2 regions of the Delftia sp. K82 genome follow, and region 2 is predicted to be linked to the other one. Evidence: riboswitches for the same ligand, from Rfam matches in the RefSeq annotation. Region 2 holds a riboswitch; the other holds the start of a gene.
What was found. Region 2 has a riboswitch for S-adenosylhomocysteine ahead of ahcY (adenosylhomocysteinase). Riboswitches for the same ligand answer to the same signal wherever they lie in the genome.
Positions count from the first base shown of each region.

Region 1: linked by a shared signal. The riboswitch ahead of metH (methionine synthase) and the one ahead of ahcY (adenosylhomocysteinase) in region 2 are both predicted to bind S-adenosylhomocysteine.

Region 1 covers NZ_MYFL01000004.1:324,123-338,629, forward strand. Annotated here, with positions in the region: gene urtA (urea ABC transporter substrate-binding protein) at 103-1,368, shown strand; gene urtB (urea ABC transporter permease subunit UrtB) at 1,479-2,393, shown strand; gene urtC (urea ABC transporter permease subunit UrtC) at 2,466-3,656, shown strand; gene urtD (urea ABC transporter ATP-binding protein UrtD) at 3,676-4,419, shown strand; gene urtE (urea ABC transporter ATP-binding subunit UrtE) at 4,440-5,129, shown strand; gene fmdA (formamidase) at 5,166-6,395, shown strand; gene KDK82_RS24860 (zinc ribbon domain-containing protein) at 6,442-6,801, shown strand; gene KDK82_RS24865 (amino acid ABC transporter ATP-binding protein) at 6,874-7,620, opposite strand; gene KDK82_RS24870 (amino acid ABC transporter permease) at 7,607-8,260, opposite strand; gene KDK82_RS24875 (amino acid ABC transporter permease) at 8,257-8,985, opposite strand; gene KDK82_RS24880 (transporter substrate-binding domain-containing protein) at 9,017-9,823, opposite strand; gene KDK82_RS24885 (FadR/GntR family transcriptional regulator) at 9,820-10,611, opposite strand; S-adenosyl-L-homocysteine riboswitch at 10,889-11,015, shown strand; gene metH (methionine synthase) at 11,043-13,799, shown strand; gene KDK82_RS24895 (DUF2195 family protein) at 14,057-14,428, opposite strand.
Region 2 covers NZ_MYFL01000002.1:208,139-222,645, forward strand. Annotated here, with positions in the region: gene KDK82_RS16460 (septal ring lytic transglycosylase RlpA family protein) at 1-315, opposite strand, end outside; gene metF (methylenetetrahydrofolate reductase [NAD(P)H]) at 393-1,220, opposite strand; gene KDK82_RS16470 (TlyA family RNA methyltransferase) at 1,243-2,430, opposite strand; gene ahcY (adenosylhomocysteinase) at 2,588-4,018, opposite strand; S-adenosyl-L-homocysteine riboswitch at 4,089-4,173, opposite strand; gene KDK82_RS16480 (response regulator) at 4,181-4,924, opposite strand; gene KDK82_RS16485 (sensor histidine kinase KdpD) at 4,951-7,656, opposite strand; gene KDK82_RS16490 (TorF family putative porin) at 7,691-8,554, opposite strand; gene kdpB (potassium-transporting ATPase subunit KdpB) at 8,638-10,722, opposite strand; gene kdpC (K(+)-transporting ATPase subunit C) at 10,726-11,460, opposite strand; gene kdpA (potassium-transporting ATPase subunit KdpA) at 11,539-13,245, opposite strand; gene kdpF (K(+)-transporting ATPase subunit F) at 13,360-13,458, opposite strand; gene KDK82_RS16515 (peptide chain release factor 3) at 13,747-14,507, shown strand, end outside.

The DNA.
Region 1 (14,507 bases), on a different contig from region 2:
GTTCTTCCTAATCTTGGACCCAGCGCGGAAACAAGCCGTAACCGCAACGCCAGTTTTCAGCCACTTGCAGATCACCCAACCGATCCTTACAGGAGAGTCACCATGAGCCACCCCTCCGACCCCCGCACACCTGGTTCCCCCGGCACGGAAATGGGCCGCCGCCGCGTCCTGCAGGCGCTTGGCGCCGCCTCGGTGGCCGGGCTGCCGGCCTGGTCCTTCGCCCAGCCCACGGCCCAGGTCAACACCACCAAGCTGGCCGTGACCGACACCGAAGTCGTCGTGGGCCAGCTGCACTCGGCCACGGGCACCATGGCGATCTCCGAGACCGGCTCCATCCAGGCCGAGCAACTGGCCATCGACCAGATCAACGCCATGGGCGGCATCCTGGGCCGCAAGATCCGCGTGATCAAGGAAGACGGCGCCTCCGACTGGCCCACCTTCGCCGAGAAGTCCAAGAAACTGCTCATCAACGACCGCTGCGCCGCCGTCTTCGGCTGCTGGACAAGCGCCTCGCGCAAGGCCGTGCTGCCCGTGTTCGAGAAGGAAAACGGCCTGCTGTACTACCCCACCTTCTACGAAGGCCTGGAGCAGTCCAAGAACGTGATCTACACGGGCCAGGAAGCCACGCAGCAGATCCTGTACAGCCTGGACTGGGCCAAGGCCGAGAAGAAGGCCAAGACCTTCTTCCTGATCGGCTCGGACTACATCTGGCCGCGCACCTCGATGAAGATCGCGCGCAAGCACATCGAGAACTTCCAGAAGGGCAAGGTCGTCGGCGAGGAGTACTACCCGCTGGGCAGCACCAACTTCGGCTCGCTGGTCAACAAGATCAAGCTGCAAAAGCCGGACTGCATCTTCGTGGCCGTGGTGGGCGGCTCCAACGTGGCCTTCTACAAGGCGCTCAAGGCCGCAGGCATCACGGGTGACAAGCAACTGCTGGTCACGCTGTCGGTGACCGAGGACGAGATGACCGGCGTGGGTGGCGAGAACTTCACGGGCTTCTACTCCTCGATGAAGTACTTCCAGACGCTGGACAACGAGAACAACAAGAAGTTCGTGGCCGCCTTCAAGGCCAAGTACGGCCCCAATGCCGTCATCGGCGACGTCACCCAGGCCGGCTACCTGGGCCCCTGGCTGTGGAAGGCCGCCGTGGAAAAGGCCAAGAGCTTCGACGTGGACAAGGTGGTGGCCGCATCGCCGGGGCTGGAGCTCAAGACCGCGCCCGAAGGCTACGTGAAGGTGGACGCCAACCACCACCTGTGGAGCAAGTCGCGCATTGCCGTGGGGCAGCCGGACGGCACGTTCAAGGTGGTCTCGGAATCTCCGGAATTGATCAAACCCGATCCCTTCCCCAAGGGTTACCAGTAAGTCCTGATCCGTTCAGGCAGGTGATGCGTGGCGGCCTGCGGCCTGGTGGGCGGGCCGCCGCGTGAACCGTTTCCCCCTCTCCCGATTGGCTTGCGCGCAGGAGCAGCACCATGAGTTTTTCCGACATGATGAACATCGGCCTGATGCAGGGCTTCGCGGGGCTGAGCCTGTTCGCCGTGCTGCTGCTGATGGGCCTGGGCCTGGCCATCATCTTTGGCCAGATGGGCGTGATCAACATGGCGCATGGCGAGTTCATGACCATTGGCGCCTACACCATCTACCTGGGCTCCACGCTCACGGCGCAGCACGCGCCCGAGTTCATGCCCTACTACTTCCCGCTGGCCATCGTGGCCGCCTTCCTGTTCGCCTTCGCGGCCGGCTGGCTGGTGGAGTGGGGGCTGATCCGCCACCTCTACAAGCGCCCGCTGGACACGCTGCTGGCCACCTGGGGCGTGAGCCTGGCGCTGCAGCAGTGCTTTCGCACCTTCATCGGACCCAAGGAAGTCAGCCCCACCCTGCCTGACTGGCTGATGGGCTCGTGGGCTCCGGCCGAGGGGCTGGACATTCCCATCAACGGCCTGTTCGTGCTGGCGCTGACCGCGGTGGTCACGGCCGGCGTGCTGATCGCGCTGCACAAGAGCCGCTGGGGCCTGCGCGTGCGTGCCACGGTCAGCAACCGCGTGATGGCCAACGCCATCGGCATCGACACCAAGAAGACCGACCGCCTGACCTTTGCCATCGGCTGCGGCATCGCAGGCGTGGCGGGCGCGGCCTTCACCACCATCGGCTCCACCGGCCCCACCTCGGGCTCGCTGTACATCGTGGACGCCTTCCTGGTGGTCACCTTCGGCGGCGCGGCCAGCCTGCTGGGCACCGTGGTCTCGGCCTTCGGCATTGCGCAGACGCAGTCCATCACCGAGTTCTTCCTCGCGGGCTCCATGGCCAAGGTGATCACGCTGTCGCTGATCGTCTTCATCCTGATGCTGCGTCCCCAGGGCCTGTTCGCGTCCAAGGTGCGGCGCTGATCCCGGCGCCGGCCCTGTCCACGAATTTCCCCGCGTTCCCCCGATTTCCCCTGAGTTCACCGGAGTCATTCCATGCAAGCCCTCAAAGCCTGGATACAGCGCTACCAGCTCGCCAGCCTGGTGCTGCTCACCGTCCTGCTGGCGGTGGCGCTGCCCCTGGCGCTGGACATCTTCCGCCTCAACCTGGTCGGCAAGTACCTGACCTATGCCTTCGTCGCCATCGGCCTGGTCATGGTCTGGGGCTATGGCGGCGTGCTCAGCCTGGGCCAGGGCGTGTTCTTCGGCCTGGGCGGCTACGCCATGGCCATGTTCCTGAAGCTGGAGGCGTCCGACCCCATCAGCACCAAGATCCAGTCCACGCCCGGCATCCCCGACTTCATGGACTGGAACCAGCTGACCGAGCTGCCCTCGTTCTGGCTGCCCTTCAAGAGCCTGCCGTTCTCGCTGGCCGCCGTCATCGCCGTGCCCACGCTGCTGGCCTGGCTCATCAGCTTCGCCATGTTCAAGCGCCGCGTGGGCGGGGTGTACTTCGCCATCATCACGCAGGCCGTGGCGCTGATCGTCACCGTGCTCATCATCGGCCAGCAGGGCTACACGGGCGGCGTCAACGGCATGACCGACCTCAAGACCCTGTGGGGCTGGGACACGCGCACGGACAGCGCCAAGTACATCCTCTACTACGTCTGCGTGGCTCTGCTGATCGGCGCCATCGTGCTGTGCCGCTGGATACAGACGGGCAAGGTGGGCACCCTGCTGCTGGCCATGCGCGACAAGGAAGACCGCGTGCGCTTTTCCGGCTACGACGTGGCCAACTTCAAGGTCTTCGTGTTCTGCCTGGCCGCTGCGCTGTCGGGCGTGGGCGGCGCGCTGTTCACGCTGCAGGTGGGCTTCATGTCGCCCAGCTTCGTGGGCATCGTGCCCTCCATCGAAATGGTCATCTACGCCGCAGTGGGCGGGCGCATGAGCCTGGTGGGCGCGGTGTACGGCACGCTGCTGGTCAACGCGGGCAAGACCTATTTCTCGGAGAGCTTCCCGGACCTGTGGCTGTTCCTCATGGCGGGCCTGTTCATCGGCGTGACCATGGCCTTCCCGATGGGGCTGGCCGGCCTGTGGGAAAGCCGCATCGTTCCGTGGTGGAACAGCCGCCGCAAGGGCACGGCACCTGCCGCAGCGCAGGTAGCCCAGGCAGCACCTGCCCCGGCCCTGGCCGCCACCAAGCCCACGTCCGCCCTGTCCGAAGGCATGGGCCGCCAGGGCGTCTGAATCACAGCGGGAGCACACCATGAGCAATACCGACTTCACGCTGGCCGTGGAAGACCTGACGGTCTCCTTCGACGGCTTCAAGGCCATCGACGCGCTGAACCTGTACATCGACAAGAACGAGCTGCGCGTCATCATCGGCCCCAACGGCGCGGGCAAGACCACGCTGCTGGACCTGATCTGCGGCAAGACCCGCGCCACGGCCGGCAGCATCAAGTTCAAGAACGAGGAACTCACGCGCATGGCCGAGCACAAGCGCGTGCGCCTGGGGATTGGGCGCAAGTTCCAGACGCCGTCCATCTACGAGAACCTCTCGGTCTTCCAGAACCTGGAGGTCTCCTACCCGCAAGGCCGCTCGGTCTTCGGCGCGCTGGCCTTCAAGTGCACGGAGGCGGTGCGCGATCGGGTGCAGGCCGTGGCCGCCGACATCGGCCTGGACGAGCGCCTGGACACCGAGGCCGGCCTGCTCAGCCACGGCCAGAAGCAGTGGCTGGAGATCGGCATGCTGCTCATGCAGGAGCCCGAGCTGCTGATGCTGGACGAGCCCATCGCCGGCATGAGCGCCCGCGAGCGCGAGCTGACGGCCGAGCTGCTGCAGCGCATCTGCAAGAACCGCTCCGTCATCGTCATCGAGCACGACATGGAGTTCGTGGCGCGCATCGCGCACAAGGTCACCGTCATGCACCAGGGAAAGATCCTCGCCGAGGGTCCCATGGACAAGGTGCAGGCCGACCCCAAGGTCATCGACGTCTACCTCGGCCACTGAGGCACGCACAAGGAATTCACATGCTGCAAGTCAAGGATCTGTACGTGGCCTATGGCCAGAGCGAGGCGCTGCACGGCATCAGCTTCGAGGGCCGCGAGAACGAAACCGTGGCCATCATGGGCCGCAACGGCATGGGCAAGACCACGCTGTTCAAAAGCCTGATGGGCGTCATGCCCGCCAAGAGCGGCCAGATCACCGTGGCCGGCCAGGACGTCACGAAGGACGAGAGCTTCCGGCGCGTGGCCAAGGGCATTGCCTACGTGCCCCAGGGCCGCATGATCTTCCCCACGCTGACCGTGGAGGAGAACATACAGACGGGCCTGGAGAACGCGAAGACGCGCCAGGTGCCCGACGACATCTACGCCCTGTTCCCCGTGCTCTGGGACATGCGCCGGCGCAAGGGCGGCAACCTCTCGGGCGGGCAGCAGCAGCAGCTGGCCATTGCGCGCGCCCTGGTCACCGACCCCAAGGTGCTGCTGCTGGACGAGCCCACCGAGGGCATACAGCCTTCCATCATCAAGGACATCGCCAAGGCGCTCAACGAGATCCGCAAGCTGCGCCGCATCACCATCGTGGTCAGCGAGCAGGTGCTTTCCTTCGCCATGGATGTGGCCGATCGGCTGTTCGTCATCGAGGGCGGGAGATTGGTACATGAAACCGCGCGTGCCGATACCGACGAGCAGCGTATCAAGTCCTACCTCTCCGTCTGATCCGTTTTTTCCCACTGCCATCGCAAGGAGCACACCATGGCCGAAACCCTGATCAAGGTCGATCTCAACCAGTCCCCCTACGACAACCCGCAGGTGCACAACCGCTGGCATCCCGACATCCCCATGGCGGTCTGGGTGGAGCCGGGCGCGGAGTTCAAGCTGGAGACCTATGACTGGACCGGCGGCGCCATCAAGAACGACGACAGCGCCGAAGACGTGCGCGACGTGGACCTGTCCACCGTCCACTTCCTGTCCGGCCCCGTGGGCGTCAAGGGCGCCGAGCCCGGCGACCTGCTGGTGGTGGACCTGCTGGACATCGGCGCGCGCGACGACAGCCTCTGGGGCTTCAACGGCTTCTTCTCCAAGCAGAATGGCGGTGGCTTCCTGGACGAGCATTTCCCGCTGGCCCAGAAGTCCATCTGGGACTTCCACGGCATGTTCACCAAGAGCCGCCACATCCCCGGCGTCAACTTCGCAGGCCTCATCCACCCGGGCCTGATCGGCTGCCTGCCCGACCCCAAGATGCTGGCCAGCTGGAATGAGCGCGAGACCGGCCTCATCGCCACCGACCCCGACCGCATTCCCGGCCTGGCCAACCCGCCCAACGCCACCACCGCCCACATGGGCCAGATGCAGGGCGAGGCGCGCGACAAGGCCGCCGCCGAAGGCGCACGCACCGTGCCGCCGCGCGAGCACGGCGGCAACTGCGACATCAAGGACCTCTCGCGCGGCTCGCGCGTGTTCTTCCCCGTCTACGTGGACGGCGCGGGCCTGAGCGTGGGCGACCTGCACTTCAGCCAGGGCGATGGCGAGATCACCTTCTGCGGCGCCATCGAGATGGCCGGCTGGGTGCACATGAAGGTCTCGCTGATCAAGGGCGGCATGGCCAAGTACGGCATCAAGAACCCCATCTTCAAGCCCAGCCCCATGACGCCCAACTACAAGGACTACCTGATCTTCGAAGGCATCTCGGTGGACGAAAAGGGCAAGCAGCACTACCTGGACGTGACCGTGGCCTACCGCCAGGCCTGCCTGAACGCCATCGAGTACCTGAAGAAATTTGGCTACAGCGGCGCCCAGGCCTACTCGCTGCTGGGCACGGCGCCCGTGCAGGGCCACATCAGCGGCGTGGTGGACGTGCCCAATGCCTGCGCCACGCTGTGGCTGCCCACGGAGATCTTCGACTTCGACATCAATCCCACGGCCGAGGGACCACAGAAGATCATCACGGGCGGGGTGGACCTGCCCATCGCCCAGGACAAGTAAGCCCGACATACGACACCCGCTATCCACCATCCGCCAGAGGCCGCCCATGCCCACCTATGACTACCACTGCACCGCATGCGGCGGCTTCGACGCGCTGCGCAGCCTCTCGCAGCGCAACGAGCCCGCGCCCTGCCCCAGCTGCGAGGCGGCCTCGCCCCGCGTCTTCGTCAGCGCGCCGCGCCTGGCCTGCACCAGCCCCGAACAGCGCCGCGCCCACGACACCAACGAGCGCGCCCGGCACGAGCCCAGGCGCTCACGCGATGTGGCCGAGGGCAGCTACGCGCGCATGCGCCACCCCTCGGGCTGCGGCTGCTGCAGCGGCGCCAGCAAGCGCGGCTCCACGGTCACGGCGCCCAACGGCGCCAAGACCTTCCCGACCAAGCGGCCCTGGATGATCAGCCACTGACCGCGGCCCCTGCGCCGCGCCGATGCAAAAAAGGCCCGCGATGCGGGCCTTTGTCCTGCCTGGCCGTACCGCTCAATGCACCGCGCCGATGAAGCCCGCCAGCTCCGGCGTCTGCGGGTTGGCGAACAGCTGCTTGGCCGGGCCGCTTTCGTGGATCAGGCCCTGGTGCATGAACACCAGCTGGTCGCCCACGTCGCGGGCAAAGCGCATCTCGTGCGTGACCATGATCAGCGTCATGCCCTCGGCGGCGAGCTGCTTGACCACGGCCAGCACCTCGTTGACCAGCTCCGGGTCCAGGGCCGAGGTGATCTCGTCGCACAGCAGCACCTTGGGCTTCATGGCAAGCGCGCGTGCAATGGCCACGCGCTGCTGCTGGCCGCCGCTGAGCTGGTCGGGGTAGCTGTCGTACTTGTCGCCCAGGCCGACCTTGGCCAGCATCTGGCGCGCCAGCGCCGCCGCCTCGGGCTTTTTCACGCCCTTGACCACGGTGGGCGACAGGGCCACGTTCTCGCCCGCCGTCAGGTGCGGGAACAGGTTGAACTGTTGGAACACCATGCCCACGTTCAGGCGCAGCGCGCGCAGCTGGGCGGGCGAGGGCGCGCTGCCCTCCGAGCCCTTGAGCACGGCGTCGTCCACCACGATCTGGCCGGACTGGATGGCCTCCAGCCCGTTGATGGAGCGCAGCAGCGTGCTCTTGCCCGAGCCGCTGCGGCCGATGATGGCGACCACCTGGCCGCTGTCCACGCTCAGGTCCACGCCCTTGAGCACATGGTTGTTGCCGTAATGCTTGTGAACGGCGCGCACATCAACGAGCGGCATAGAGTTTCTTCTCCAGATGGGATGCGTAGAGGGACAGGGGCCAGCACAGCAGGAAGTAGCCTGCGGCGACCAGGCCGTAGATGAGGAAGGGCTGGAAGGTGGCGTTGGCCAGCATGGAGCCGAGCTTGGTCAGCTCGCTGAAGCCGATGATCGAGGCCACGGCCGTGCCCTTGATGATCTGCACCGAGAAGCCGACCGTGGGCGCTATCGACAGGCGCAGCGCCTGCGGCAGCACCACATGGCGCATCTGCTGCAGGTAGCCCATGGCCAGGCTGGACGAAGCTTCCCACTGGCCGCTGGGGATGGACTCCACGCAGCCGCGCCAGACCTCGGCCAGGTAGGCGCTGGTGTACAGCGTCAGGCCTATGGCGGCCGCCGTCCAGGGCGAGATGTCCAGGCCGGCCATGGACGAGCCGAAGAACACGATGAACATCTGCATCAGCAGCGGCGTGTTCTGGAAGGCCTGGATATAGGCCTTGGCCAGGCGGCGCAGGTTCTGGCTGCGGCCCACGCGGGCGAACAGCACCAGCAATCCGGTGGCGCCGCCCAGCACGAAGGCCAGCAGCGACAGCGCCAGCGTGGCCAGCAGGCCCTCGGCCAGCTTGGCCAGGATGGGCAGCAGGGGAATGTCGGCAATCATGCGGCGTCTCCGGCGGTGGTTGCAGGTGCAGCAGGTGCAGCGGGCCGGGTTGCACGCGGCGTGCGGCGGCCCACCACGAAGCGCTGGCCTATCCAGGCCAGCAACTGGCGCAGTGCCAGGGCCAGCACGAAGTACGCCGCCGTCACCACCAGGTAGGTCTCGAACGCGCGGAAGTTGCGCGACTGGATGAAGTTGGCCGCAAACGTCAGGTCCTGGGCGGCGATCTGCGAGACCACCGAGGTGCCCAGCATCACGATCACGATCTGGCTGCTCAGCGAGGGCCAGACCCGCTGCAGCGCAGGGCGCAGCACCACATGGCGGAAGACCGCCCAGCGGCCCATGCCCAGCGCGCCAGCGGCTTCCAGCTGGCCGCGCGGCGTCTCCTGGATGCCGGCGCGCACGATCTCGGTGATGTAGGCGCCCAGGTTGATCACCGTGGTCAGCAGGCAGGCCTGCCATTCGTTGATCTGCACGCCCAGCGAAGGCAGGCCGAAGAACACGAACATCAGCTGCACCAGAAAGGGCGTGTTGCGTATGCCCTCCACGTACACCTTGAACAGCCAGTGCAGCGGCGCAATGCGCCAGGCGCGGCTGACGCCGCCGGCCACGCCGATGGCTCCGCCCAGCACGGCGCCCGCCGCCGTCAGCGCCAGCGTGAAGCCTGCGCCCTGTGCCAGCAGGCCGCTGTAGTCGAACACGGCGCCGAAGTCGAATTGATAGGCCATGGAAGGATTTCCGGGAACAGGGGCGCAGCGGTTACAGGGTGGCGGGCAGCGGCATCTTCATCCAGCGCTGGGACAGGCCGGTCAGGCGGCCGTCGGCCTTGAGCTTGGTGATGATGGCGTCCACCTTCTGCAGCAGCGCCGGCTCGCCCTTGGCCACGCCGATGTAGCAGGGCGTGTCCTCGACCGCGAACTTCACGTCCAGCTGGCGCAGCCTGGTGCGCTCGTTGACGGCGTTGGCCACGATGTTGCCCAGCGTCACCAGCTGCACCTGGCCCGTCAGATAGCTTTGCGCGGTGGCGTTGTTGTCCTCGTAGCGCTTGATGGTGGCCGAGGCCGGCGCCACCTGCGTGAGGGCCAGGTCCTCGGTGGAGCCGCGCGTCACGCCCACGGTCTTGCCGGCCAGGTCGGCAGGGGCCTTGATGCTCATGTCCTTGGGGCCATAGACGCTCTTGGGGAAGGGCGCATAGGCCTGGGTGAAGTCGATCACCTTGGCGCGCTCGGCGTTCTTGCCCAGGCTGGAGATGACGATGTCGGCCTTGCCCGTGGTCAGGAAGGGGATGCGGTTGGTGCTGGTCACGGGCACCAGCTCCACCTTCACGCCCAGCTCCTGGGCCACCAGGGCCGCCATGTCGATGTCATAGCCCTGCAGCTTCAGGTCGGTGCCCAGCGAGCCGAAGGGCGGGAAGTCCTGCGGAATCGCCACGCGCAGCACGCCGGCCTTCTGGATGTTGGCCAGCATGTCGGCATGGGCTGCGCCGCCCAGGCCGGCAGCGGCCAGGGTGGCGGCCGCCAGGGCGGTGCGGATGAATGCGCGGCGGGGTGTCAGGGGGGAAGTCATGCGAAAGCTCCTTCGGAAGGTGGGGTGAGGCGAAAGGAAAGCGGGTCAGGGTCGGGCGCAGAGGTATCGAGCGCCGTTGCGTCGGGCGCCGTCGCGTCGTCCGGTGTGTCGAGATCGATGCCGCTGCGCCTGGCGGCCGACAGCAGGTGGGCGCGCATGGCGCCCGCGGCACCCGGTGCATCGCCCGCGCAGACGGCCTGCACGATGGCGTCGTGCTCGCGCACCGGCTGGTCGTCGGCGCCGCTCCAGGCAAAGGGCAGGCGCAGGCTGTGGCTGATGGCCAGCTCCAGCTGGCGCGCCATGGCCACCAGGCCCGGGTTGCCCGACAGCTGGGCCAGCAGCAGGTGGAACTGCAGATCGGCGTCGGCGGCGGCCAGCAGGTCGCTGCGGTCCAGGGCGTGGGCCAGCTGGGACTGGGTCCATTGCAGCTGGCGCAGGCCGCTGTCGTCGGCGCGCACGGCCGCCAGCGCGGCCCAGCCCGGCTCCAGCACCAGGCGCAGCTCGATCAGCTGGCGCGGCGACAGCGTGCCCAGCGCCGGGGTGGCATAGGCGCGGTGCATGCGTGCACGGCCGCTGTGCGGGCCGTTGATGCGCACGCCCTTGCCCGGCTGGATCTCGACCAGGCCCAGGGCCTCCAGCATGGACAGCGCCTCGCGCAGCGAAGCGCGGCTGATGCCCAGCTGCCGGGCCAGCTCGCGCTGCGGCGGCAGCTGGCTGCCGCCGGGGTAGTGGCCGCTCAGGATGTGCTGCTGCAGCGTCTGGGCCATCGAGATCGGAATGCTTTGCATGGGCTGGCGCGGGTGGAGGGTTTTGGCCTGACTGGTCAGACCACGTACCCAGCAGATAGCGAATTGCGTGCCAGATGCAAAAAAAGGAGCGTTGTCCTCAGGCGCTGTAAAGAATCCGGGGCGATGGGGTATCGACAATCCGCCCCGAAGGCGGCGCCGGCGGCCCGCGCTGCCGCGCTTTGGTGCAGTGCCGCATGGCTTTGTGCAGGCCTGCCCCGAATGCGGGCGTAAAACCCGCACTGCAGGCCGCCGCCAGCCGCCGTAGAATCCCGGGCTTTGGCCCGAGGAGCGTTGCAGCGCGGCACCCGCCCATCCGTACACCGGATCGCGTGCCGCGTCAGGCTTGGGCCAGGTGCAGGTTCCCGGCCGGACCGCGCCCACGGTGCCAACGACGCTCACCTGTTGCCATGCCGTTTTTGCAGGTGAGCTTGATGTCGTCCTCTTTCACTCCCCCTCCCATGCGTCTGTCGGGCCTGGAGCCTGTCTCCATCGGCGAGGGCACGCTGTTCGTCAACGTGGGCGAGCGCACCAACGTCACGGGCTCCAAGGCCTTTGCGCGCATGATCCTCAACGAGCAGTACGAGGAAGCGCTGTCCGTGGCACGCCAGCAGGTGGAAAACGGCGCCCAGGTGATCGACGTGAACATGGACGAGGCCATGCTGGACAGCAAGGCCGCCATGGTGCGCTTCCTGAACCTTATCGCCTCCGAGCCCGACATCGCCAAGGTGCCGGTCATGGTGGACAGCTCCAAGTGGGAAGTCATCGAGGCCGGACTGCGCTGCCTGCAGGGCAAGGGCATCGTCAACTCCATCTCCATGAAGGAAGGCCTGGATGAATTCAAGCGCCAGGCCCGGCTGATCAGGCGCTACGGCGCGGCCGCCGTGGTCATGGCCTTCGACGAGAAGGGCCAGGCCGACACCTACCAGCGCAAGATCGAGATCTGCGAGCGCGCCTACCGCATCCTGGTGGACGAGGTGGGCTTCCCGCCCGAGGACATCGTCTTCGACCCCAACATCTTCGCCGTGGCCACCGGCATCGAGGAGCACGACAACTACGCCGTGGACTTCATCGAGGCCGTGCGCTGGATCAAGCGCAACCTGCCCGGCGCCAAGGTCTCGGGCGGCGTCTCCAACGTGAGCTTCAGCTTCCGCGGCAACGACCCTGTGCGCGAGGCCATCCACACCGTGTTCCTGTACCACGCCATCTCGGCGGGCATGGACATGGGCATCGTCAACGCCGGCATGGTCGGCGTCTATGACGACCTGGAGCCCCAGCTGCGCGAGCGCGTGGAAGACGTGGTGCTCAACCGCCGCCCTGACGCTGCCGAGCGCCTGCTGGAGATTGCCGACGCCGCCAAGGGCGCCGCCAAGGACGACAGCAAGAAGCTCGAATGGCGCGGCACGCCCGAGAACCCGAAGACCGTGGGCGAGCGCCTGTCGCACGCCCTGGTGCACGGCATCACCGACTTCATCGTCGCCGACACCGAAGAGGCCTACCAGCAGATCGTGGTGCAGGGCGGCGGCCGTCCGCTGCACGTGATCGAAGGTCCGCTCATGGACGGCATGAACGTCGTGGGCGACCTGTTCGGCGCCGGCAAGATGTTCCTGCCCCAGGTGGTCAAGTCGGCGCGCGTGATGAAGCAGGCCGTGGCCCACCTCGTGCCCTACATCGAAGAGGAAAAGCGCCAGCAGGAAGCGGCGGGCCTCGATGTGTCCAGCAAGGGCAAGATCGTCATCGCCACCGTCAAGGGCGATGTGCACGACATCGGCAAGAACATCGTCACCGTGGTCCTGCAGTGCAACAACTTCGAGGTCATCAACATGGGCGTGATGGTGCCCTGCCATGAGATCCTGGCCCGGGCCAAGGCCGAGGGCGCGGACATCATCGGCCTGTCGGGCCTGATCACGCCCAGCCTCGAAGAGATGCAATACGTCGCCGGCGAGATGCACAAGGACGACTACTTCCGCATCAAGAAGATTCCGCTGCTGATCGGCGGCGCCACCTGCTCGCGCGTGCACACCGCCGTCAAGATCGCGCCCAAGTACGAAGGCCCCGTGGTCTACGTGCCCGATGCCTCGCGCAGCGTCAGCGTGGCCCAGAGCCTGCTGGGCGAGAACAAGGGCAACTACCTGGCCGAGATCCAGGCCGACTACGACAAGGTCCGCACCCAGCACGCCAACAAGAAGAAGACACCGCTGTGGCCGCTGGCAAAGGCCCGCGCCAACGCCACGCCCGTGGACTTTTCCCAGGCTCCCGTGGCGCCGCGCGCCCTGGGCCGGCGCGTGTTCCGCAACTTCGACCTGGCCGAGATCGCCGAATACATCGACTGGGGCCCGTTCTTCCAGACCTGGGACCTGGCCGGCCCCTATCCGGCCATCCTCGACGACGAGATCGTCGGCGTCGAGGCGCGCAAGGTGCTGGCCGACGGCCAGGCCATGCTCAAGAAAATCATCGAAGGCCGCTGGCTGCAGGCCAACGGCGCCATCGGCCTGTTCCCGGCCAACCGCGTGGGCGATGACATCGAGTTCTACGCCGACGAGTCCCGCAGCCAGGTGCTGATGACCTGGTACGGCATGCGCCAGCAGACCGAAAAGCAGATGGTGGAAGGTCCGGATGGCCAGCCCTTGATGCGCCCCAGCCGCTGCCTGTCCGACTTCGTGGCCACCAAGGAATCGGGCATCCAGGACTACGCGGGCCTGTTCGCCGTCACGGCCGGCATCGGCGCCGAGAAAAAGGACAAGGAGTTCCAGGACGCGCTGGACGACTACTCCGGCATCATGTTCAAGGCCCTGGCCGACCGCCTGGCCGAGGCCTTCGCCGAATGCCTGCACCAGCGCGTGCGCAAGGACCTGTGGGGCTATGCGCCCGACGAGGACCTCAGCAACGAAGCGCTGATCAAGGAACAGTACAAGGGCGTGCGCCCCGCGCCCGGCTACCCGGCCTGCCCCGACCACAGCGCCAAGACCGACCTGTTCGCCGTGCTCAAGGCAGACGAGATCGGCATGACCCTGACCGAAAGCCTGGCCATGAACCCGGCCTCCAGCGTCAGCGGCTTCTACATCGGCCACCCCGACTCCGTCTATTTCAACGTCGGCGAGATCGGCGAGGACCAGCTCGCCGACATGGCCGCGCGCCGGGGCATGGACATTGAGGAGCTGCGCCGGTTGCTGGCGCCGAATCTGGGTTGATATTGGGTTGATCGCTGGCTTGGCTACGCCGGTCAGGCGTGCGATTTTTCGCTATTTTGGACAAAGGCATTCATCTTTGACTGGAATAGCGGACGGGGCGCGCCAGCGGCGCAGGCAGTCGACCAGAAGCTGCGGTGACCAACCGTGCTTGCGCACATCCGCCGCCGCCCGCAGCACACGCCGTTGCCAGGCCAGTCTGAGGATGTGATCCGGCTGAGCGTTCAAGCGCGCGCCGATGCTGCCGGCGCCAGGATGCCCTACAAGGGCCCGGTGCACGCCAGCCGAACCCGCACCTCCTTGTTGGCGACCAGGGCCGGGTCGGTCGCAAGGACGAGTTTTCTCTCCCCCCCGCTGCCCAGGTCGATCAGGCCTTCCTGCAGTACCTGCCGGACGCCCCCTCGGTTCACGCTGCTCGTGTAGGTCGCCAGAGCCGAAAGGCATCCGCACTCGCCAATCGATTTGCGCAGTTGAACACGGGTGTTCGCCCACACCACGTTGGACTCTGTGGAAGTCTTCGTCGCCGTGATTGACGCGCAGGCTGAAAGATCGTTCTGAAACGTTATCTGGTCGGCATGGGCAGCAAAGGCGGACCCAGCCAAAAGAGCGGCCGATATTGCGTATCTGTTCATGCCGTACAAGTGTGCCTCCGTTCGGTTGGATGTCCGATGCCGCGCCCAAAAAACAAGGCGCACGAGGCGCCTTGTCATG
Region 2 (14,507 bases):
GAAATCGGGATTGGAGGGAGTGTCGGCGCTCTCTTCGGGCGAAGCCGGTTCGGAGGGCCTGGCATCCGCGGATCTGCTGGCAGGCGGCGTGGCCCGCGAGGCGCGGCTGCTGCGCTTGCCTGCGGAGGGAACGGCCGCAGGCGTCTGGCCTTCAGCCATGGCCTCGGCACCTGCCGAACCTGCAGAACCGGCCATCAGGGCGCCGGACTCGGCATCGGTTTCGGCCACGGGAGCCGGTGCGCAGCCAGCCAGGGTGGCGGTGATGGCACACATGGCCAGCCAGCGCCAGTGCAGGCGTCGAAAACTACGATCCATGGGCAAAAACCTCCAGGGAACGCCTGACCATTCCCAAGTTCAGAGGGCCGCCCGGGGCCGGCGCAGTGGCTGCGCGCTCAAAGGCCCAATCGATCGCAGATTTCCAGCGTGGCGACGCTCTGGTTCATCGTATAGAAGTGCAGCCCGGGAGCGCCCTGGCTGCGCAACTGCTCGCATAGACGGGACACGACATCGAGGCCGAAGGCGCGAATGGACGCCGTGTCATCTCCGTAAGCCTGCAGACGCAGGCGGATCCAGCGCGGGATCTCGGCGCCGCAGGCGTCCGAGAAGCGCATCAGCTGCGTAGAGCTGGTGATGGGCATGATGCCGGGAACAACCGGTGCATCAAGCCCCATGCCGCGCGCCGCATCAACGAAACGGCAGTAGGCGTCGGCATTGTAGAAATATTGGGTGATCGCGGAATCCGCGCCAGCGCGCACTTTAGCCGCAAACGCTTCCAGATCGGAATGTGGGGATTTCGCCTGCGGGTGGACCTCGGGATAGGCTGCCACCTCGATGTGGAACCAGTCGCCGAACTCGCGGCGTATGAATTCCACGAGGTCGCTGGCGTACTGGAATTCACCGCCCAGGCCATAGCCGCTGGGCAGGTCGCCGCGCAGCGCAACGATGCGGCGCACGCCCATGGCCTTGAGCTCCTGCAGCTCGGCACGCACCTTGTCGTGCGTGGCGCCCACGCAGGAGAAATGCGATGCCGCGCTGACGCCTTCGCTCTGGATGTCACGCACCATGTTGAAGGTGCCGGCCTGCGTGGAGCCGCCCGCGCCATAGGTGACGGAGCAGAACTGGGGCTTGCGCGCATAGAGGTTCTTGCGCACCTGCACATGCTTGGCCGCGCCTTCGGGCGTCTTGGTCGGGAAGAATTCGAAGCTGATCGGAAAGCTCATGTAAGACTCACTGCTCAGTGTTTCATTCGTTGCGTTTGCGCAGCTTGGCGCGCCCCGGTCCAGGCACGCCGAACTCGGTGCTGGTGTCGATCACACGCTCGTTGCGCTGCTCGCGCAGCACGGTGCGGGACACGCGCTTAGGCGCGGTTTTCACGGCCGAACGGGGCTCGTCGTCGTCCTGCGTTTCAGGCTGTGCAGGCTCCTTCACCACGGCCGCCTGCTGGGCATGCACGAAGAATTCGCGGTTGCCGTCACCGCCTTCGATGGCCGACTCCATCCAGCCCTTGACCTCCAGGCCCAGCTCGCCCAGGCAGTTGCGGATGCGCTGCTCCACCTCGGTGAACAAGGCTGCGTCGCGCACGATGCCGCCCTTGCCGACCTGGCCCGGCTGCAGTTCGAACTGCGGCTTGACCAGCATCAGCAGCTGGCCGTGCGGCTTGAGCAGGCGCGTGACGGCCGGCAGCACCAGGGTCAGAGAGATGAAGGACAGATCGCCCGTGACGAAGTCGAACTGCGGCGTGATGTCCACGTCGGCAAACTCGGCGCGGCGGCGGCGCTGCGTGGCCACCGTGCCTTCTTCCCGGGCCTTGCCCTTGGCCGCGCGCTCGGCCTTGAAGGCCTCGATCTCTTTTTCCTTGGCGTCGTCGCTGTCGTCGTAGTCTTCATCGACCAGACCGCCGTTGCGCATCCAGGCATAGGGCGCCACGGGCTGGGTGTCGTTGTCGTCGGGATCTTCTTCCCAGCGTTCGGACAGCACTTCCTCGCAGGACTCCTGCAGGCCCTCGGCCGTCACCGCGCGGGCGTTGACACCCTCGACGCAGATCACACGCACATCCGAGCGCAGCCGGTCATGCAACTGGCCATGGCCCACATCCACGCCGATGACCTGGGCGGCACCCGCCTGCAGCAGGCAGTCGGTGAAACCGCCCGTGCTTTGGCCCACGTCCAGGCAGCGCAGGCCGTCCACCGACAGCTTGGTGGCCGCCAGCGCGCCTTCCAGCTTCAGCCCGCCGCGCGAGATGAACCGGGCCTCGGCCCCGTCCAGCAACTGCAGCTCGGCACCCGCAGGAATCTCGTCACCGTTCTTGGCAACCTTCTTCCAAGGCGTCAGCGGCGTCATGCGCCATTGCACGCCACCCGCAATCAGCCGCTGCGCCTGCGAGCGCGTGGCCGCATGGCCGGCTTCCACCAAAAATACATCTGCGCGCATAGCGTCGCTCCAGGAAATCTCAGTTGACTAATGCCCGAAACCGGCGCGACCCAACTCAGGGACGCCAAGCAAGGGCCGCCCCGCAGCGAGGGCGTCGTCCCCCTCCCCCGCGAAGCGGGTAGAGAGGGGGAAGCGGCGCAAGCCGCTCAGGGGGTGCTTAGTAGCGATAAGTTTCGGGCTTGTAGGGGCCCTGCTTGCTCACACCGATATAGGCAGCCTGGCCGTCCGTCAGCTCGGTCAGCATGGCGCCGACCTTCTTCAGGTGCAGGCGGGCAACCTTCTCGTCCAGGATCTTGGGCAGCACGTAGACCTTGCCGACCTCGTAGGCATCGGGCTTGGTGAACAGCTCGATCTGGGCGATGGTCTGGTTGGCGAACGAGGCGCTCATCACGAAGCTGGGGTGGCCGGTGGCGCAACCCAGGTTCACCAGGCGGCCCTTGGCCAGCAGGATGATCTTCTTGCCGTCAGGGAAGGTGATGTGGTCCACCTGGGGCTTGATCTCTTCCCACTGGTACTGCTCGATGGAGGCGACGTCGATTTCGTTGTCGAAGTGGCCGATGTTGCAGACGATGGCTTCGTTCTTCATGGCCACCATGTGCTCGTGGCGGATGATGTCGCGGTTGCCGGTGGTGGTCACGAAGATGTCGGCCTTGTCTGCGGCCCATTCCATGGTCACGACCTTGTAGCCTTCCATGGCCGCCTGCAGGGCGTTGATGGGATCGATCTCGGTGACCCAGACCTGGGCCGACAGCGCGCGCAGCGCCTGGGCGCAGCCCTTGCCCACGTCGCCGTAGCCGGCCACCACGGCAACCTTGCCGGCGATCATCACGTCGGTGGCGCGCTTGATGCCGTCCACCAGCGATTCGCGGCAGCCGTAGAGGTTGTCGAACTTGCTCTTGGTGACCGAGTCGTTGACGTTGATGGCACGGAACTTCAGCGTGCCCTTGGCCGACATCTCGTTGAGGCGGTGCACGCCGGTCGTGGTCTCTTCGGTCACGCCGATGATGTGGGCGCTCTTGCGCGTGTACCAGGTGGGGTCCTGGGCCAGCTTGGCGCGGATGGCGGCGAAGGCGATCTTCTCTTCTTCGGAGGCGGGGTTGTCCAGCACGGACAGATCCTTTTCGGCACGCATGCCCAGGTGCAGCAGCATGGTGGCGTCGCCGCCGTCGTCCAGGATCATGTTGGGGCCTTCGCCTTCGGTGCCGGCGGCGCCGAATTCAAAGATGCGGTGGGTGTAGTCCCAGTAGTCGGCCAGCGATTCACCCTTGATGGCGAACACGGGCGTGCCGGTTTCCGCGATGGCGGCAGCAGCGTGGTCCTGCGTCGAGAAGATGTTGCACGACGCCCAGCGCACTTCGGCGCCCAGGGCCTTGAGCGTCTCGATCAGCACGGCCGTCTGGATGGTCATGTGCAGCGAGCCGGTGATGCGCGCGCCCTTGAGGGGCTGGGCAGCGGCGAATTCCTCGCGCGTGGCCATCAGGCCGGGCATTTCGGTTTCGGCGATCAAGATTTCCTTGCGGCCCCAGGCAGCGAGGGAAATGTCAGCGATGGCCGTGTCGGCGGAAACGGGACGAACAGCAGCGTTCATGGTTTTCTCCAAAAGATGAATGAAAAACCACGTTCTGCGGGAGACGAAAAAAAGCTCACCGCACAGAAAGCGTGGGCGAGCGTCGTTGCAGGTATGACTCCGAGCCTCGCGACCACGCCTGATGTGTGGGGGCCGCTGCAACGCTCCTCGGAGAGGCGCCGATTATACCGATCCCGGGGATGCCTCACCGCCCAGCCCCACAAGCCGGTAGCCCACCTGCAGCTCGGTCACCAGGTGGCGCGGCTGGGCCGGCTCGTCCTCGATCTTCTGGCGCAGATTGGCCATGTGCACGCGCAGGTAGTGGGCGCGGCTCAGGTACTCGGGGCCCCAGACCTGCAGCAGCAGCTGGCGGTGGGTCATCACACGGCCCTGGGCGGCGATCAGCGCCGCCAGCAGGCGGAATTCGATGGGCGTGAGGTGCACCGGCTGCCCCGCGCGCCGCACCTCATGCGTGGCCAGGTCCACTTGCACCGGGCCGAAGTGCACCTTGCTGGACGCGGCGGTGCCGCCCGCCCCACCGGCGGCGCCCAGCTGCTGGCGGCGGCGCAGCATAACGCGCAGCCGGGCCAGCAGCTCGGGCACGCCGAAGGGCTTGACCAGGTAGTCGTCGGCACCGGCATCCAATGCGGCCACCTTCTCGTCCTCACGCTCGCGCGCGGAGAGCACGAGCACTGGCACGGAGGACCACCCGCGCAGCTCGGTCAGGACCTGCTTGCCATCGGCGTCGGGCAGGCCCAGGTCGAGGATGACCAGGTCGGGCTGGCGGCTCGCCGCCTCGATCAGGCCACGGCGCGCGCTGTCAGCCTCGAAGACCTGCCAGCCTTCGTCTTCCAGCACCAGGCGCACGAAGCGGCGGATGCCGGGGTCGTCCTCGATCATCAGGATGCGGTTGGCGGGCGTGCTCATGGGGTGCTTTCGTGCATGGCGGGACTCTAATCCAGCGCAGGCTGCTCGGGCACGGGAAAGCGCAGCGTGAAGATGGTGCCCGGGCCGGGCCGCGCGGCGGCAGCCTCGATGCGCCCGCCATGCGCCTCGACGATGCTGCGCACCAGCGCCAGGCCCAGGCCGATGCCCGAGACGGTGGACTCGGCCGTGCCGCGCGTGAAGGGCTCGAACAGCGTCTCCACCGGCAGGTGAGATGGCAGGCCCGGCCCGCCATCGCGCACGGACAGCAGCAGTTCGCCGTCCTGCACACGCGCACTGATGGCCAGCGGCGTGCCGGCCGGCGTGTACTTGGCGGCGTTGTCCAGCAGGTTGACCAGCACGCGCTCCATGAGCAGGGCATCGAGCTGCAGCAGCGGCAGGCTGGCGGGCACGTCGGTGCTCACGGGATGCTGGCCCAGGCGCGCGCGCATCTGGCGCAGCGCGCTGCCCACCACTTCATCCAGCGGCAGCCATTCGCGCTGCAGGTGCACGCCGCCTTGCTGCAGGCGCGCCATGTCCAGCAGGTTCTCCACCAGGCGCTGCATGGCCTGCGCCTGGATGCGGACCTGCTCCAGCATGTCGGCCGCGCCGCCCGGCGGCACATGGCGCTGCGCGGCCTCGGCCGCGCCCAGGATGGTGGTCAGCGGGGTGCGCAGGTCGTGCGAGACGGCCGACAGCAGGGTGTTGCGCATGCGCTCGCCCTCCATGGCGATCTGGGTCTGCTGGGCCACGGCCACGAAGTGCTGGCGCTCCAGCGCCAGCGCCACCTGGCTGGCACAGGCCTCCAGCAGGCGCTGCTCCTCGGGCACCTCCAGGCGCTGCGGCGCACGCAGTTGCAGCACCAGCACGCCGCGCATGCGCACGGGTGCGGCCAGCGGCACATAGCGGGCCGGTGCGGCCGGCAGCGTGTCCGTGCCCTGGCCGGCCTGCTGGCCATGGTCCATGGCCCAGCGCGCAATGCTGTCGTCCATGGGGCAGGAGCCGCCGCCGGCGGGGCGCAGGCGCTCGTCGGCATCGGGCAGCAGCAGCCCGGCCTGGGCGTCGAACACGCCCGAGACCGTGCTCAGCGCAATCTCCACCACCTGCTCCTGCGTGAGCGCGCCCGAAAGGTCGCGCGCCAGCCGCGCCAGGGCGCCCGCGCGCCGCTCGCGCTCGGCCGCCACGCGCGCCTCGTGGCGCAGCCGCGCCATGAGCTGGCCGCAGACCAGGGCCACGCCCAGCATCAGCACGAAGGTGAACAGGTACTGCGTGTCGTTGACATGGAAGGATCCGCGCGGAGGCACGAAGAAAAAGTCGAAGCACAGTACCGACAGCAGCGCCGCCCAGGCGCCCGGGCCACGCCCCCAGCGCAACGAAGACAGCACGACGATGAGCAGGAACAGCATCACCACGTTGGCCGGGTCGAAGATGCGCAGCAGTTGCTCGGCCAGCACCGTGGCGGTCAAGCAGGCCAGGGTCACGCCGGCATAGCCCTTCCAGGGCAGCGGCCTGCGCCGCAGCGGTGCGGCAGGCGCGGCCTCGGTCCGGGCCGCGCTGGATCCCCCGGAGAGCACCAGCACGTCGATGTCGGGATGCAGCTGGACGATGCGGTCGGGCAGGCTGCGGCCCCACCAGCGCCAGGGCGACCATGCCGGGCGCGGCGGCTGGGCCAGCACCAGGCGGCTGGCGTTGCGCTCGCGCGCGAAGGCGACCAGGGCCTCGGCCACATCGGCGCCCGGCAGCGTGGCCGTCTCGGCGCCCAGGCGCGCGGCCAGGGCCAGGGTCTTGAGCACGGCGGCCTGCACGCTGCGTGGGCGGTGCTGGCGCTGGGGCGCGTCCACGTAGACCACCATCCAGTCCGCATCGAGCCGGCGCGCCATGCGCGCGACCTGGCGCACCAGGGCGTCGTCGCCCGCGTGTCCTGCCACGGCCACCAGCAGGCGCTCACGCGCAGGCCAGACCGTGCCTATGGAGCGTTCGCGCCGGTAGTCGCGCATGTCCTCGTCCACGCGGTCGGCCGTGCGGCGCAGCGCCAGTTCGCGCAGCGCCAGCAGGTTGCCGCGCCTGAAGAAGTTGCGTGAGGCCCGCTCGGCCTGCTCCAGCATGTAGACCTTGCCGTCCTTCAACCGGCGCAGCAGTTCGTCGGGCGAGATGTCGACGACGATGACCTCGTCGGCATCGTCGAAGATCTGGTCGGGCACGGTCTCGCGCACCGTGATGCCCACGATGCCGCCCACCACGTCGTTCAGGCTTTCCAGGTGCTGCACGTTGATCGTGGTCCAGACATCGATGCCTGCGTCCAGCAGCTCCTGCACGTCCTGCCAGCGCTTGGGATGGCGCGAACCCGGCGCATTGCTGTGCGCCAGTTCATCGAGCAGCAGCACGCGCGGCCGCCGCGCGAGCGCCGCATCCAGGTCGAACTCGCGCAGCGTCCGCCCCTGGTGCGGCAGCTCGCGCAGCGGCAGTTGCTCCAGGCCATGCAGCTGCTGCGCCGTTTCCTTGCGGCCATGGGTTTCCACGAGTCCCACCAGAACCTCGCGGCCCCCCTGGCGTTCGCGCTGGGCGGCGGCCAGCATGGCGTAGGTCTTGCCCACGCCTGCATTCGATCCGAAGTAGATGCGCAGCTTGCCCCGTCCCTCCTGCGCCCGCTCATGGCGCAGGCGCGCGACCAGGGCGTCGGGATCGGGGCGCGGCAGACCGGGCGGCGCCGGCTCGGCAGAGGACGAAATGGGCATGGTTCTCAGCCTAGCACCAGAGCGTGCTCCCACACTAGAACGCCGCCGACAGCGACAGCACCCAGCCGCTGCGGCCCAGGCTTTGCATCTGGCCCGCCGCGTTGGCCGCGCGGTAGTAGCGCGTGTCGGCCGAGGTGCCGGCCCAGGCCAGCGTGGCCGTCCATGGGCCCCAGCTGCGGGCCAGCGAGACGCGCCAGTCGGCATATGACAGTTCGCTGTAGTTGCGAACCTGCGTGTGGCCGGCATGCAGGCCCAGCACCGCCCAGTCGCCCAGCGGATGCTGGTAGTTCAGGTCCAGATAGCTGCTGCCGCGTGAGCTGCCGCTGCCGGGAAGTGCCTCGGCAAAGGCCGTGGCCGCCGTGCTGTCGCGCAGCCCGAAGTAAGGCGTCAGCGCCAGCGACCATTTGGCGCTGAAGCCGCCGTTGGTGACGCCCAGATAGGCCTCGGTGGTGTCGTAGCGCACGCCGCCGCTGCCATCGCCCCGGGGCACGCGCGCGCCGGGGTAGTTGTAGTGCAGCAGGCCGATGTCACCCGTCCAGCCCGCCGGCAATTCGGTGCGCCAGCCGCCGTACAGGTCCAGCTCCAGCGCGCGGCCATCCAGATAGCTGTGGCGCGACACGCTGGAGCCGGACACGCCCAGGTAGGCGCCCCGCGGCAGCGACAGCTCCAGCCCGCCCTGCAGCGCCGGCCCCATCCAGCTTTGCGAGATGCCCCGGAAACGGTAGTCGCTGAGCAGCGTCACGCTGCCGGTGAGGGCGTAGGCGGGTGCGGGCGATTCCTGGGCAGCGGCGCTGGCAGCGCTGACGGGGGAGGTCTCGGCCTGCGCATGGCAGGATGCGGCCGCCAGCGACAGCAGTGCGGCCAGGGAGAAATGGGGGACGGCACAAGCGGCCGTCATGGAAGAAACGGATTTCATCTTGGTTTTCTTGAAGAGAAGAGCAAAGCGGGGCCTGCCCGGCCGGGCAGGCGGGCCGCACAGGGTCACGCCAGGTTCAGAGCCACCAGCAGCATGTCGATCAGCTTGATGCCGATGAAGGGAACGACCAGGCCACCCAGGCCGTAGATCAGCAGGTTGCGCCGCAACAGGGCCGAGGCACCGATGGCACGGTAGGGCACGCCGCGCAGGGCCAGCGGGATCAGCACGATGATGATCAGCGCGTTGAAGATCACGGCACTCAGGATGGCCGAGCCCGGGCTGGCCAGCCCCATGACGTTGAGCGCCGACAGCTGCGGATACGTGCCCACGAAGGCGGCCGGGATGATGGCGAAGTACTTGGCCACGTCGTTGGCCACGCTGAAGGTGGTCAGCGCGCCGCGCGTCATCAGCATCTGCTTGCCGGTCTCCACGACCTCGATGAGCTTGGTCGGGTTGCTGTCCAGGTCCACCATGTTGCCGGCTTCCTTGGCCGCCTGGGTGCCGCTGTTCATGGCCACGGCCACGTCGGCCTGGGCCAGGGCAGGTGCGTCGTTGGTGCCGTCGCCGGTCATGGCCACAAGCCGGCCGGCGGCTTGGTGTTCGCGGATCAGGCGCAGCTTGTCCTCGGGCGTGGCTTCGGCCAGGTAGTCGTCCACGCCGGCCTCGGCCGCAATGGCCGCCGCCGTGAGCGGGTTGTCGCCCGTGATCATCACGGTCTTGATGCCCATGCGGCGCAGCTCGGCAAAGCGTTCGCGTATGCCGTGCTTGACCACGTCCTTGAGCTCGATCACGCCCAGCACGCGGGCACCGTCGGCCACGACCAGCGGCGTGCTGCCGCGCCGTGACACATCCTCCACCACCTTGAGCATGGCGGGCGGGAACTGGCCGCCCAGGGATTCAACGTGGCGGCGCACGGCGTCGGCCGCGCCCTTGCGCAGGCTGCGCGTGGCGCCGTCCGGCTGGGGCATGTCCACGCCGCTCATGCGCGTCTGGGCCGTGAAGGGCACGAAGACCGCATGCAGCGTGGCCAGGTCGCGCTCGCGCAGGCCATGCATCTCCTTGGCCAGCACGACCACGCTGCGGCCTTCAGGCGTCTCGTCGGCCAGCGAGGCCAGCTGCGCCGCATCCACCAGCTGCGCGGCCGTCACGCCGGGCGCGGGCAGGAACTCGCTGGCCTGGCGGTTGCCCAGCGTGATGGTGCCGGTCTTGTCCAGCAGCAGCACGTCCACGTCGCCGGCCGCCTCCACGGCGCGGCCCGAGGTGGCGATCACGTTGGCCTGCATCATGCGACTCATGCCCGCCACGCCAATGGCCGACAGCAGGCCCCCGATGGTGGTCGGGATCAGGCACACCAGCAGCGCCACCAGCACCGTCAGTCCCACGACCTGCCCGCTGCCCGTCAGCTCCACCGCAAAGGACGAATAGGGCCGCAGCGTAACGATGACCAGCAGGAACAGCAGCGTCAGCCCGACCAGCAAAATGGTCAGCGCCAGCTCGTTGGGCGTCTTGTGGCGGCGGGCCGACTCCACCATGGAGATCATGCGGTCCAGGAAGGACTCGCCGGGATTGACGGTGATCTGCACCACCAGCCAGTCCGACAGCACGCGCGTGCCGCCCGTGACGGAAGAGAAGTCACCACCGGCCTCGCGGATCACGGGGGCCGATTCGCCGGTGATGGCGCTCTCGTCCACCGAGGCCACGCCCTCGATCACTGTGCCATCCAGCGGCACGGTGTCGCCGGCCTCAACCAGCACCCACATGCCCGAACGCAGTTCTTCGGCACCCACGGGATGCCAGCGGCTCTGGTAGTTGGCCTGCTCCAGCTTCTTGGCGACGGTGCTGCGCTTCATGCTGCGCAGGCTGGCGGCCTGGGCACGGCTGCGCCCCTCGGCCAGCGCCTCCGCAAAATTGGCGAACAGCACGGTGAACCACAGCCACAGCGCGATGGCCAGGATGAAGCCCGCAGGCGCTTCGCCTTCGCCCGCCAGGGCCTGAGCCCAGAGCAGGCTGGTGAAGATGGCGCCCAGGTAGACCACGAACATCACCGGGTTGCGCCATTGCGCGCTGGGTGCCAGCTTGCGGATGGAGTCACCCAGCGCCTGGCGCACCAGCGAAGGATCGAACAGGGACAAAGCAGTTTTGCGCGACATGGCTTACTCCTTGGCGGCATGGACTGCCGCAGGCTGCAGCGTCGCGGCCGAGAGATCGTCCAGCGCCAGATTCATCTGCAGCACGTTCACGCGCGGCTCGCCCAGCAGGCCCAGCACGCGCGGCTCCACCTGCTGGCGCAGCAGTTCCTGGACCTTGGCCACGGGCAGTTGGCGCTCGCGGGCCACGCGCGGCAGTTGCAGCTCGGCATTGGCCACCGAGATGTGCGGGTCCAGGCCGGAGGCCGAGGCCGTCACGGCATCCACAGGCACCGCAGCATCTGCAGTCAGGCCATTGAGTTCGCGGTAGGCCGCCACGCGCGCCACCACGGACTCCTTGAGCGCCGCATGGGTCGGACCCTGGTTGGTGGCAGCCGACAGCGCAGCGTTGTAGGGCGCGGCCACCGTGGCATCGGCCTTGTCGGGATCGGGCGCCGAGGTGGCGCTGGGCCGGCCCTGGAAATAGCGCGGCGAGGCGAACTCCTGCCCGATCAGGGCCGAGCCCACGACCGAGCCCTGACGCATGACCAGGCTGCCATTGGCGGTCTTGGGAAACGCGGCCTGGGCCACGAGCGTGGTGACCAGCGGATAGGCCAGGCCCGTGACCACGGCGACGAACAGCGCCGACCGCAGGCTGGGACCGAACAGCGAGCGCAGCCCGCCTGGAACGGCCTGCGCTTGGGCCTGCGCATCAGCGCGCAGCACCGGCAAGGGGCCGGAAGTATGTGTTTGAACTTGCATCTCGAAACCTCCGCCGCACGGCCCTGCCAAGGCAGAACCGGCGGCCAAGAAAAAAACGGGCTCAGCTGGCTCAGGGATTCAGGGGTAGACCTGTCCTGACAGCATCTGCAGCTGCTCGACCACGGGACCCAGGGCCAGCGAAGGCAGGAAAGTCAGCCCGCCGACCACGACCACCACGAAGACCAACAGCCCCATGAACAGCGGCGTGGCCGTCGGGAAGGTGCCCGGCCCCGCAGGCACGGTGGGCTTGGCCGCCAGGCTGCCCGCCAGGGCCAGCATGGGCAGCAGCGTCAGATAGCGGCCCGCCAGCATGGCCAGGCCGATGGTGGTGTTGAAGAACGGCGTGTTCGCATTCAGGCCCGCAAAGGCCGAGCCGTTGTTGGCCGTGCCCGAGGCATAGGCATAGAGCACTTCCGAGAAGCCATGCGGCCCCCGGTTGGCCAGGCTGGCCAGCGTGTCGGGCCAGACCGCCGCCAGCGCCGTGAAGCCCAGGACGGAGATGGGATGCGCCATCACGGCCAGCATCACCAGCTTGATCTCGCGCGCCTCGATCTTCTTGCCCAGGAACTCGGGCGTGCGGCCAATCATCATGCCGGCCAGGAAGACCGTGAGGATGGCGTACTGCAGCAGGTTGATCAGGCCCACGCCATCACCGCCGAACACGCAGTTGAGCATCATCTGCGCCAGCGGCACCAGCCCGCCCAGCGGCGTCAGCGAGTCATGCATGGCATTGACCGAGCCCGTGGTAGCGGCCGTGGTCGTGGCCACGAACAGCGCCGTATCGGCGATGCCGAAGCGCAGCTCCTTGCCCTCCATGTTGCCGCCCGGCTGGGTGGCGCTGATCTGCTGGTCGGCACCTGCGGCCGTGAGCAGCGGATTGCCGGCCTGCTCGGCCGTGAACACCAGCGCCAGAAAGCCCACGAACATCACCAGGCAGGCGCCGAACAGCACCCAGCCCTGGCGGCGGCGCAGCAGCATGGAGCCAAAGGCATAGGTCATCGCCGAGGGAATCAGCAGCATGCCCAGGATGTGGATGGCATTGGTCAGCGGCGTGGGGTTCTCGAACGGATGGGCCGCGTTCATGCCGAAGAAGCCGCCGCCGTTGGTGCCGATGTGCTTGATGCTCTCCAGGCTGGCCACGGGGCCCAGCAGGATCTGCTGGCGCGCGCCCTCCAGCGTCGTCGCCCAGGCCTGGCCATCCAGCGTCTGCGGCACGCCCTGCCACACATAGACCAGGGCCACCACAAAGCTCAGCGGCAGCATCACGCGCCACAGCACGCGCACATAGTCCACCCAGTAGTTGCCCAGGTCCGATGCACTGGAGCGCGCCAGGCCGCGGATGAAGCCCGCGGCCGCGACCACGCCCGTGATAGCACCCGCAAACATCATGAAGGTGATGGCCACCATCTGCGTGGCGTTGGACAGGCTGCTCTCGCCCGAATACGCCTGCCAGTTGGTATTGGTCACAAAGGACGCGGCCGTGTTGAAGGCCAGGTCCGGCGTCTGCGCCGCATTGCCCAGCGCATTCAGCGGCAGCCAGCCCTGCAGGCGCAGCAGCGCATAGCCCAGCAGCAGCATGGCGCCGTTGGACAGCAGCAGCGCCAGCCCGTAGCGCTGCCAGCCCATGCGCTCGGCCGGGTTCACGCCCAGGGCGCGAAAGCTCAGCCGCTCGATCCAGACATGGTGCTCACTCGTGAAGCAGCGTGCCAGCCACTGCCCCATGGGCACGGCCAGCGCCGTCATCACCAGCAGCACCAGTGCATATTCCATCCAGGTCAACCACATGGCGGTCTCCTTTCAGGCAGTCAAATCCGGCCCAGCGCCGCCACGAAGGCCAGCAGGCCCCCGAAGCAGCCCAGGCTCAGGGCGATAAAGATCAGGTCTTGCATCTGCGCCACCTCAGAACTGTTCGGGCCGCAGCAAGGCGTATCCCAGGTAGACAAACAGAGCCAGAGCGCCCAAGGCGCCCAGCCATCCGGTGATTTCGGTCAGGGTCATAGGAATTTCTCCCGCATCGGCACCGCTTGGCGGCACCTGTTGTTGCGATGGGGAAAACTCTAGGGCCGGGGCTGTCAAAAGCGGATTGAGATTGCGGCATGCCGTATCAAGACGGCATCAAGAAACCAGGGGCACGACTTACATCCCTGTTCGCCGATATTTCCAGTGCGAAAGTAGAATGGCGGCCATTTGCGGCCTCGCTTGGCTCCATGCCCAATGGCCGCCCGCGACAGACATTACGTCTCCCTTTCCTGGCAGGCACCGCCCTGCCTCTGCGCTTTCAATACTGTGTCATACGCCTCTGAAACCCGGCGCCGCCGGACTTTTGCCATCATTTCCCACCCCGATGCGGGCAAGACCACGCTGACCGAAAAGCTGCTGCTGTTCTCGGGCGCGATCCAGATCGCGGGCGCCGTCAAGGGCCGCAAGGCCAGCCGCCATGCCACCTCCGACTGGATGGAAATCGAAAAGCAGCGCGGCATCTCGGTGGCCAGCTCGGTCATGCAGATGAGCTACCGCGATCACGTGGTCAACCTGCTCGACACGCCCGGCCACAAGGACTTCTCGGAAGACACCTACCGCGTGCTCACGGCCGTGGACTCGGCGCTGATGGTCATCGACGCCGCCAACGGCGTGGAATCGCAGACCCGCCGCCTGATCGAGGTCTGCCGCCAGCGCGACACGCCCATCATCACCTTCGTCAACAAGATGGACCGCGAAGTGCGCGATCCGCTGGACATCCTCGACGAAGTCGAGCGCGAGCTGGGCATGCCCTGCTGCCCCGTCACCTGGCCTGTGGGCCAAGGCCGGCAGTTCGGCGGCATCATCAACCTGCTCACCCAGACCATGACGGTGTTCCAGCCCGGCAGCGAACGCCGCCCGCAGGATTTCGAGGCCATCCCCCTGGCCGAGGCCGACAAGCTGCGCGCGCGCTTCGGCCAGTCCTTCGACGATGCGCTGGAAAGCATGGAACTGGCCCAGGGCGCCTCGGCCCCCTGGGACCACGAGGCCTTCCTGGCAGGCAAGCTCACGCCGGTCTTCTTCGGCTC